Regions from separate parts of the Planococcus sp. TJ-302 genome, predicted to be linked through region 2. Evidence: riboswitches for the same ligand, from Rfam matches in the RefSeq annotation. Region 2 holds a riboswitch; the other holds the start of a gene.
The links. Region 2 has a riboswitch for S-adenosylmethionine ahead of AC4EHB_RS12710 (MetQ/NlpA family ABC transporter substrate-binding protein). Riboswitches for the same ligand answer to the same signal wherever they lie in the genome.

Region 1 (4,409 bases), on a different contig from region 2:
GAAAAATTTGTTCGCGATTTCATCAAAGCATGGAACAAAGTGATGAATGCCGATCGTTTTGATGTAACAAACTAATTAGAAAAAATCCTGGCCAGGAGCATCATGCTGGCCAGGATTTTTTTGCCGTAAGCCCTCTTTGAGACGAGGTGCTTACGGTTTTTTTATTTCTGATAGTTAAAGGAACGAGATATTTGTAAGCATGAGAATAGGATTTTCCTGTCAGCTGCTTTAAAATACACTCTCATTTAGCTTCACAAACCAAATCTCTTAAGCGAGAAGATGGAAATATCAAATTCGCTCCGGCCTGCTAAAGCCATTTGGCTTAACACTTCCCCCATCACACTGCCAAACTTGAAACCATGCCCAGAAAAGCCGCAGGCAAAAATTACGCGGTTATTTTCCGGATGAAAGTCGACGATAAAATCATTGTCGCTTGATAGTGTATACAAACAGGTTTTCCCTTGTTCAAGTTTCCCGTTTGCTTCAGGCAGGTAGCTTTCAAGAAAATGCCTCAAATCGCCTTCATCTGCATCGTATAATCCGAAATTCTGTTTTTGCAGATGCGGATCAATTGCTTGTCCTCCATCCGATCTACCGATTTTAAGCCCAGTGCCATTCAGGCTAGGAAAACCGTAAAACTTTTTATCATGGTCTTCTACGTAAAAGGAAGGGAAATGGGCCGCATCGTATAGGGAATGAGGGGCTTCGAACCAACCGACGGCTTTGCGTGTCGGCTGAATGGGCAGCTTTAAATCGGGCAGTAGTTTCGCAGCCCATGCCCCGGCAGTGACAATCACTTTCTTGGCAAGGAATTCCGCATTTCCGGTTGAAATTTTAACGCCTTTCGCATCATGTAAATCGATGTGCTGAACGGGTGTATTGGGCATAAAATGTGCTTCGTTCGCAAGCGCAATTTCTTTATACGCCCGAATCGCATTCTCGCTGTAAATGACACCGGATTCCGTTTCAAAGCAGCCGATAAAATGGTCCGGCACTGAAAAGCCGGGCCATCGCTCTATAATTTCAGTGCTGTTGAGAATCTCTAACGATAGGTCATACTTTCTGGCAGCTGCAATAGTTTCCTGTAGAAAAGGGGATTCCTTCGGGCCAAGGCCAATCACTCCGGTTTTTTCAAAAATCTTGGTGCCGGTCTGCCGCTCTAATTCCTCCCATAGCTGCTGGGCACGCAGCACTAACGCAACGTATTGTCGGCCTTCGCCATAAGCATGCCGGATCAAGCGGGTATCCCCGTGGTGGCTGCCATTAAGGTGAGGCGGGTCGAAGGCATCGATCAATAGCGTTTTTGCGCCTTGCTGTGCTAAAAAGGCGCCGGCCGCCATGCCCATGGTTCCGGCGCCGATGATGGCGACATCGTAAAGAGATTCGTTTGTCATTTTTATATCACTCCCATACTTGCTGAATTTGAAACGTTTTAAAGAAGGCAGGCTGGCCTGTAAAATAAATGGATATGAATTATTATTAGAATAGTAGTGAAGATTTGAATCATTGTCAATCAGCCATTGTACGCCCAGCAATCATAAATTTCGGATTTCCACAAAAATGATTTGTGTAAATTCAAAATAAAAGAAAAATAGGTTTGACAGGAGAGTCAATGTCAAATACTATCGTTAATATGTAAAAAAATTAAATAACTTATCAAGAGAGACTGAGGGACAGGCCCTGTGAAGTCCAGCAACCATCATTTTTATGAGAGGTGCTAATTCCTGCAGAATGGTTTTCATTCTGAGAGATAAGAAATTGGTCGAGCCTCTTTCCTATTGAAAGAGGCTTTTTTGCATCAAAAAACAGGGAGATTTCCCGCGTGCTTCGCAAAGATAACACCACTTAGACAAAGAAAAGGGGCTTGAACATGAAAAGAAAACATTATTTATTCGTATCGCTTTTTTTATTAGTAGGCAGCGCACTCGGCGGCTGTTCGTCAAAGGAAGCGACAAGCGCAACGGGCGACCAAGTGATTTTGGTAGGGACGCAGAATGATTATCCACCGTTCGCTTTTGCGGATGATAACAACGAATTGACCGGGTACGACATCGAAGTTGTAAAAGCGATTGATGAACAATTGGATGGCTACGCATTCGAGTTTGTCGCCGTTCCGTGGGACAGCATGTTTCTTGCTTTGGAATCCAATAAAATCCAGGCAATAGCGGACCAAGTAGCGAAGACGCCTGAACGCCAGGCAAAATACTTATTCACCGACGAGTCTTATTTTGCCGCTGAAACGGTCATTGCCGTGAAATCAGGAAGAGAAGATATCCAAACAGTCGAAGATCTGGAAGGCAAGGCGGTCGGCGCATTAGCGGGCGATTCATATACGCTTTTGCTGGAGGAATACAACGAAACGGCGAAAACCCCTATCGACTTGAAATACAGCGAAAGCGGCAACCCTTCAGAAATTTTGCAGGATGTCCAAAATGGGCGTGTGGATGCCTATGTTAATGATCCGATTATGATCAATGCGGTGTTGGAAAAGAACGATTTAGGCGTCGAAATTGTGGGCCAGCCCTTGGTCAATGATGATATGGGAATTGTCTTGAAAAATGGCGAGCAAGGCGAAGAGTTGAAAGCATTGGTTGATCCGATTCTGGAACAGCTTAAACAGGACGGCACCTTAGCAGAACTATCGAAAAAGTGGACTGGCGGAGAATATATTCCTGAATAAAAGTTCCTGGAAGGAAAGAGAAAATGGAGAATTTACTGGATCTGAATTTTTTAATCGATAGTTTTCCTGCGATTGTTTCACGGCTGCCCATTACGATCGGAATAGCGGTCGGCTCATTGGTATTAAGTTTGTTTATCGGCGTTTTTACGGCATTGATTAAAATATATAAGGTTCCGGTATTAAGTGTAATTTCATCGATATACGTATCTTTTATAAGGGGAACGCCTTTGCTGGTTCAAATCTATCTCGTGTTTTATGGAATACCGAAGATCATTTACTTTCTGCAGATCGAATACGGTTGGCTGCAATCCGCAGACGTCAATAGCATTGCGCCTGAAGTATATGCGTTAATGGCATTTTCCATCAACCTCGGCGCGTATTTATCCGAAACGATCCGTTCCGCAATTGAATCGGTGGACCGCGGCCAATTTGAAGCCGCGAAAGCGATCGGCATGAGCCCGACGGCTATGATGCTGAAAATCATCTTTCCGCAGGCTTTGGCCGTAGCCATACCGAACCTCGGCAATATGTTCATCAGTACGATCAAAGACACATCTCTTGTGTTCATCATCGGCGTCGTGGACATTATGGGGCAAGCCAAAATTCTTGGTTCGCGCGGCTTGGCATTTTTTGAAGTATATATTGCGGTATCCATTGTCTATTGGATTCTTTGCATTATCGTGGAGCGGGTGCTAGTGAAAATAGAGAAGCGGGCGCGCAGATATGAAAGAGGGATTGCGGCATGATCAAGTTAGAAAACATCCACAAATACTATGACAGCCAACACGTCCTGAAAGGAATCAACCTAAAGGTCTCTAAAGGTGAGATTGTATCGATTTTGGGTCCAAGCGGATCAGGAAAATCGACGCTGCTGCGCTGCATCAATTTCCTGGAACAGCCGACGAGCGGAATCGTGGAAATCGGCGGCAAAAGAGTGGACGTTGAATCTGCAAGCAAGGCAGATATTTTCGCGTTAAGGACGTCGACCGGTATGGTCTTTCAACAATATAATTTATTTAAAAATTTGACCGTGCTGGATAATGTGATGATCGGCTTGACGAGCGTCAAGCAATTGAAGAAAGACGAAGCAAAAAAGAAGAGTCTGGACATCTTGGAACGTGTGGGATTGACGAATCGGCTCAGCTATTACCCGGCACAATTATCCGGCGGCCAGCAGCAGCGGGTCGGCATTGCCCGTGCGCTTGCGCTGAATCCGGAAGTTTTATTGTTCGATGAACCGACGTCTTCACTTGACCCAGAGCTGGTTGATGAAGTTTTGGCCACGATTAGAAGCGTAGCAGCTACTGGGAAGACGATGTTTATCGTGACCCATGAGCTCCAGTTCGCCCGTGAAATCTCGGACCGCGTCATTTTCATGGAAGACGGCGTGATTGTCGAAGAAGGAACAGCAGAACAGCTTTTCACTCAGCCGAAAGCGGAAAGAACAAAGCAGTTTTTAAGTAAAGCAAGCCGAAATAAGTAGAGATGATAAACGAACCTGGACATAGGAAGGATGTTTTGAAATGAACCCGATCGAACAAATTTTGAAAAGCTTTCCAATTGTCATTCTTGACGGCGCAATGGCGACAGAGCTTGAGAATTACGGCTGTAACTTAAATGATCGTTTATGGTCAGCGAAAGTTTTGATGGAAAATCCGGAATTGATAAAGAAGGTCCACCTCGATTATTTCCAAGCCGGCGCAGATTGCGCGATTACGGCCAGTTACCA
Region 2 (4,409 bases):
TCTTCTAAAAGAAGTAGATAAGAAGAATATTCATGAATTTAATATGAATCAAATTGAACGAGTTCTTATGGAGGGTGGAATAAACGGGAGAGCTTCTAGTTGCTATTTAATGACTTGTTCACTCAAAGTTTTTTTCACAGCCTGGTTTCCAATCGCATAGTCAGCAAGCAACGGAATAACCATATCATCCATAGGTGGATTGTGAAGGCCCGCTCTCACATCCCGGTAATATCTTTGCAGTGGGCTCTTTTCTGATAAACTATGAGCACCTGCTACCCTCATTGCCAAATCAACAATGGTGATTGCTGAATTGGTGACAGCTACCTTCACGGCTCCCAATTCCGGATTCATCTTTGATCGTTCCTCTTCATTCGACTCATCCCACTGCTTCGCTACAGAATATAGAAAATGTCTCGCTCTGACTAGTTCCAATTCGATTTGGCCAATCTTTTGCTTAACATTCGGCAGGTCGAGAATCGGGCCGTTAAGACTATTCGGCGAGTATTCTTTTGCAAAACTGATGGCATACTCCTGCGCTGCCTGTGCAATGCCGAGGTAGCATGCCGGAATATGAAGCAGCCATCCAGCTGCCTGTTTTTTTCCAGGTTCGAGAATTTCGACTAATGAGTCTTCCTCAAGCTTGACGTTATTCAATATCAAATCATGGCTCCCTGTACCTTTCATGGCTATACTATCCCACGTTTCTTCGATCTCTACCCCTACTTTTGAGCGTGGGATGAGGAAAAATCCAATTTCACCTGTCTCTTCAATCGCAGCTGTTACGTTGAAATAATCCAATACGGGAGCCATTGTCGTAAACGTCTTCCTGCCATCGATAACCCAATGCCGTCCATCCTTTTTAGCTGTTGTAGAAGGTTTTCCTCCCCTTGTCGGACTTCCTGTTTGCTTTTCTGTCGCACAGTTATTGATCAATGTCCCATTTTCTCTGATATCGTCAAATAGTTTTTTCAGCATAGACTCTTTCCATCTATTCTTTTCTCCCAGATCTTTAATGATTCCCATGTGCCAGCCGATGGACAATCCTGTGGATCCGTCAGCCTTACTGATAACTTCTTGGTAGCGCAGCATCTCATATAATGAGATGCCTGCCCCTCCGTACTCCGCTGGAATCGTCAATGAAGGATAATGGATTGCTTTCAGTTCTTTAAAATTCTCAAATGGAAACCTTCCTTCAAGATCGTTTTCGGCTGCTCTTTCTGAGAATGAGGCAACCGTATGTGTCAGTAACTGCAAACGCTCTTCAAAGGTCTTATCTGCTGTGATATCCATGTACACTTCACCTTTCTTTTTCTAATACGGGTTCTTATTTATTGATCCCATTCCTCTGTTAAGATGAACCCGTCATATTGTTCATTCGACTCGATGTATTCCTTAAATTCCTCTGATTCATATGCTTCCTTCAAATCTCTCGCCCATTCTGTATCCTCGTTTTCTTCCTCAATCGTTACAACAATCCGGTGCTGCTCAGGTGTATCTTCAATCTTGAGGGCATCTGTAATTTTCCGGTCCGGAGCATTGGCAATATAATTGCCATTGACGACCCCAAAGTCAATGTCCTGCAGTGATACTAGAATTTGAGCAGGGTCTAATACTTTAATGTCAATGTCGTAATCGGCTGTTTCAACACCTTTCAGGTTGAAATCTGTAACCCCTGCATCAGACGAGACAGTCACCCATCCTAACTCCTCAAGAATACGCACCGCTCTTTCCTGGTTTACCGGATCATTCGGCACCCCTACGGTTGATCCGTCTTTCACTTCATCCAGGGATTGATGATGTTTAGAATATAATCCTTGAGGGGCACTCGGCACAAAAGCAATACCGGTCATATTCATGTTTAATTCATCATTCATCCCTTCCATATAAGCTGTACTCTGAAAAATACTCGCATCAATTGAACCTTCTTGCATTGCCGGATTCAACTGCATATTCTGAGAGAAGGTTGTCGTATCAACGGTGTACCCTTTCTCCTCTAAGATGGGCAAGATGCCTTCTTTGAATTGCTGCTCATAAGTGCCAACTCCGAAACCGACCCGCACTTCTTTCGTATCCCTTCCGGAAGCTTGATCATTGCCGCAGCCCGCTAATAATAGGGAAGCTGAAAGCCCCAACATACCAATTAATCGCTTTTTCATTTGCTATCTCTCCTTGTTTTTCATTATTTTACTCTGCCCCTGACAAATCTAAACCAGTTGCATATGCGGCAATTTTATAAACTGGAAATGATGTAAAACATTTCGGCGGTTCGATACCTTTTACTCCTCATTCCTCTCAATCCATTGAATAGAAAAAAGCCCCTCTCCATAATTAAGAAGAGGGGCTCACGGTCCGGCTCTTCTCATCTTTCAAGTGCTGTCTAGGGCACCTGCTGGATTTGGCACAGTTACAAATCGGAATGTTCTCCAATTAGTTCCGCTGCCGAAGCTTCAAAGGGCCAGTCCCTCCACTTCTCTAGATAAGAATTTATGTATACTCGGAAATTTAATACCGAGTAATCTGATGTGATTAATACAATAGCAGACGATCCATTTCATTACAACACATTTTCAGAAAATCATTTTAATATTTTACCCAACAGAATAGAAAAACTCCCTCTCACTTAGTGAGAGGGAGTTTTTCCGGAAGGCTGATGATTACATCATGCCGCCCATACCGCCCATATCAGGCATGCCGCCTTGGCCTGCTGGTTCTGGGATGTCTGCTACGACTGCTTCAGTCGTCAAGAACATCGCTGCAACGGATGCTGCGTTTTGAAGTGCAGAACGCGTCACTTTCGTCGGGTCGACGATTCCTTGCTCAAGCATGTTGACCCAAGTGCCGTTCGCTGCGTTGAAGCCGATGCCGATTTCTTCCGATTTCAGGCGGTGAACAATGATCGATCCTTCAAGGCCTGCGTTCGTTGCGATTTGGCGAACCGGCTCTTCTAACGCGCGAAGAACGATTTTGACGCCTGTTGCTTCATCGCCTTCTGTTGTTTCCAGAAGTTCCGCGACTTTATTGTATACATTGACAAGCGCTGTACCACCGCCTGCAACGATTCCTTCTTCTACTGCTGCGCGCGTTGCGTTCAAAGCATCTTCAATGCGCAATTTGCGTTCTTTCAATTCTGTTTCAGTAGCCGCTCCAACTTTAATGACTGCTACGCCGCCGGCAAGTTTTGCCAAGCGTTCCTGTAATTTCTCTTTGTCGAATTCTGAAGTCGTTTCTTCCAGCTGGTTGCGGATTTGCGCCACGCGGGCAACAATCTGCTGCTGGTCTCCAGCGCCTTCAACGATTGTCGTGTTTTCTTTCGATACGACAACTTTCGATGCACGGCCAAGCTGTGCAATGTTCGTCGTTTTCAATTCCAAGCCAAGGTCTTCCGTGATGACTTCCGCACCTGTCAATGCTGCAATGTCTTCAAGCATCGCTTTGCGGCGATCGCCGAAGCCCGGAGCTTTGACAGCTACAGCATTGAACGTTCCACGCAATTTGTTGACGACCAATGTAGCCAACGCTTCGCCTTCAACGTCTTCCGCTACGATCAATAACGGTTTGCTTTGCTGAACAACTTGCTCCAACACTGGAAGGATTTCCTGGATGTTGCCGATTTTCTTGTCAGTGACAAGGATGAACGGGTTTTCAAGGACTGCTTCCATTTTGTCCGAATCCGTCACCATGTATGGCGACTGGTAGCCGCGGTCGAATTGCATGCCTTCTACAACGTCCAATTCCGTCGTGAAGCCGCGTGATTCTTCCAGCGTGATCACACCGTCATTGCCGACGCGCTCCATCGCTTCAGCGATCAAGTTGCCCACTTCAGCGTCACCGGAAGAAATAGCTGCCACTTGTGAAATCGATTCTTTGCCTTCGATTTGCTGGGAAACGGCTTTCAAGCCTTCCACAGCGCTTGCGACAGCCAATTCGATCCCACGGCGGATGCCGACAGGGTTCGCGCCTGCAGTGACGTTTTTCAGTCCTTCACGGATCATTGCTTGCGCAAGGACCGTTGCCGTTGTCGTACCGTCTCCTGCGATGTCATTCGTTTTAGAAGCGACTTCCGCCACCAATTTCGCGCCCATGTTTTCGAACGGGTTTTCAAGCTCGATTTCTTTCGCAATCGTTACGCCGTCATTTGTGATGAGGGGTGAACCGAATTTCTTCTCAAGTACAACGTTGCGCCCTTTCGGCCCAAGTGTCACTTTCACTGCATCTGCCAATTTATCAACACCGCGCAGCATCTGGCTGCGTGCATCTTCGCTGAATAAAATCTCTTTTGCCATGTTTAGTTTCCTCCTCTATCTTGTTAAAACATTCTATATTGTTATTCACCCGGTTAATAATATGGAGCAAAACGGCGAAGACGCCTGCGGGATAGCGAGACAGCCGAGACCCTGCAGGAGCGCAGC

Region 1: linked by a shared signal. The riboswitch ahead of AC4EHB_RS10695 (transporter substrate-binding domain-containing protein) and the one ahead of AC4EHB_RS12710 (MetQ/NlpA family ABC transporter substrate-binding protein) in region 2 are both predicted to bind S-adenosylmethionine.

Annotation. Positions count from the first base shown of each region.
Region 1 covers NZ_JBZDOI010000001.1:2,206,622-2,211,030, reverse strand. Annotated here, with positions in the region: gene katG (catalase/peroxidase HPI) at 1-75, shown strand, start outside; gene solA (N-methyl-L-tryptophan oxidase) at 252-1,394, opposite strand; SAM riboswitch class I at 1,651-1,757, shown strand; gene AC4EHB_RS10695 (transporter substrate-binding domain-containing protein) at 1,871-2,680, shown strand; gene AC4EHB_RS10690 (amino acid ABC transporter permease) at 2,704-3,426, shown strand; gene AC4EHB_RS10685 (amino acid ABC transporter ATP-binding protein) at 3,423-4,163, shown strand; gene mmuM (homocysteine S-methyltransferase) at 4,204-4,409, shown strand, end outside.
Region 2 covers NZ_JBZDOI010000002.1:379,053-383,461, forward strand. Annotated here, with positions in the region: gene AC4EHB_RS12705 (acyl-CoA dehydrogenase family protein) at 103-1,290, opposite strand; gene AC4EHB_RS12710 (MetQ/NlpA family ABC transporter substrate-binding protein) at 1,329-2,156, opposite strand; SAM riboswitch class I at 2,357-2,483, opposite strand; gene groL (chaperonin GroEL) at 2,655-4,283, opposite strand.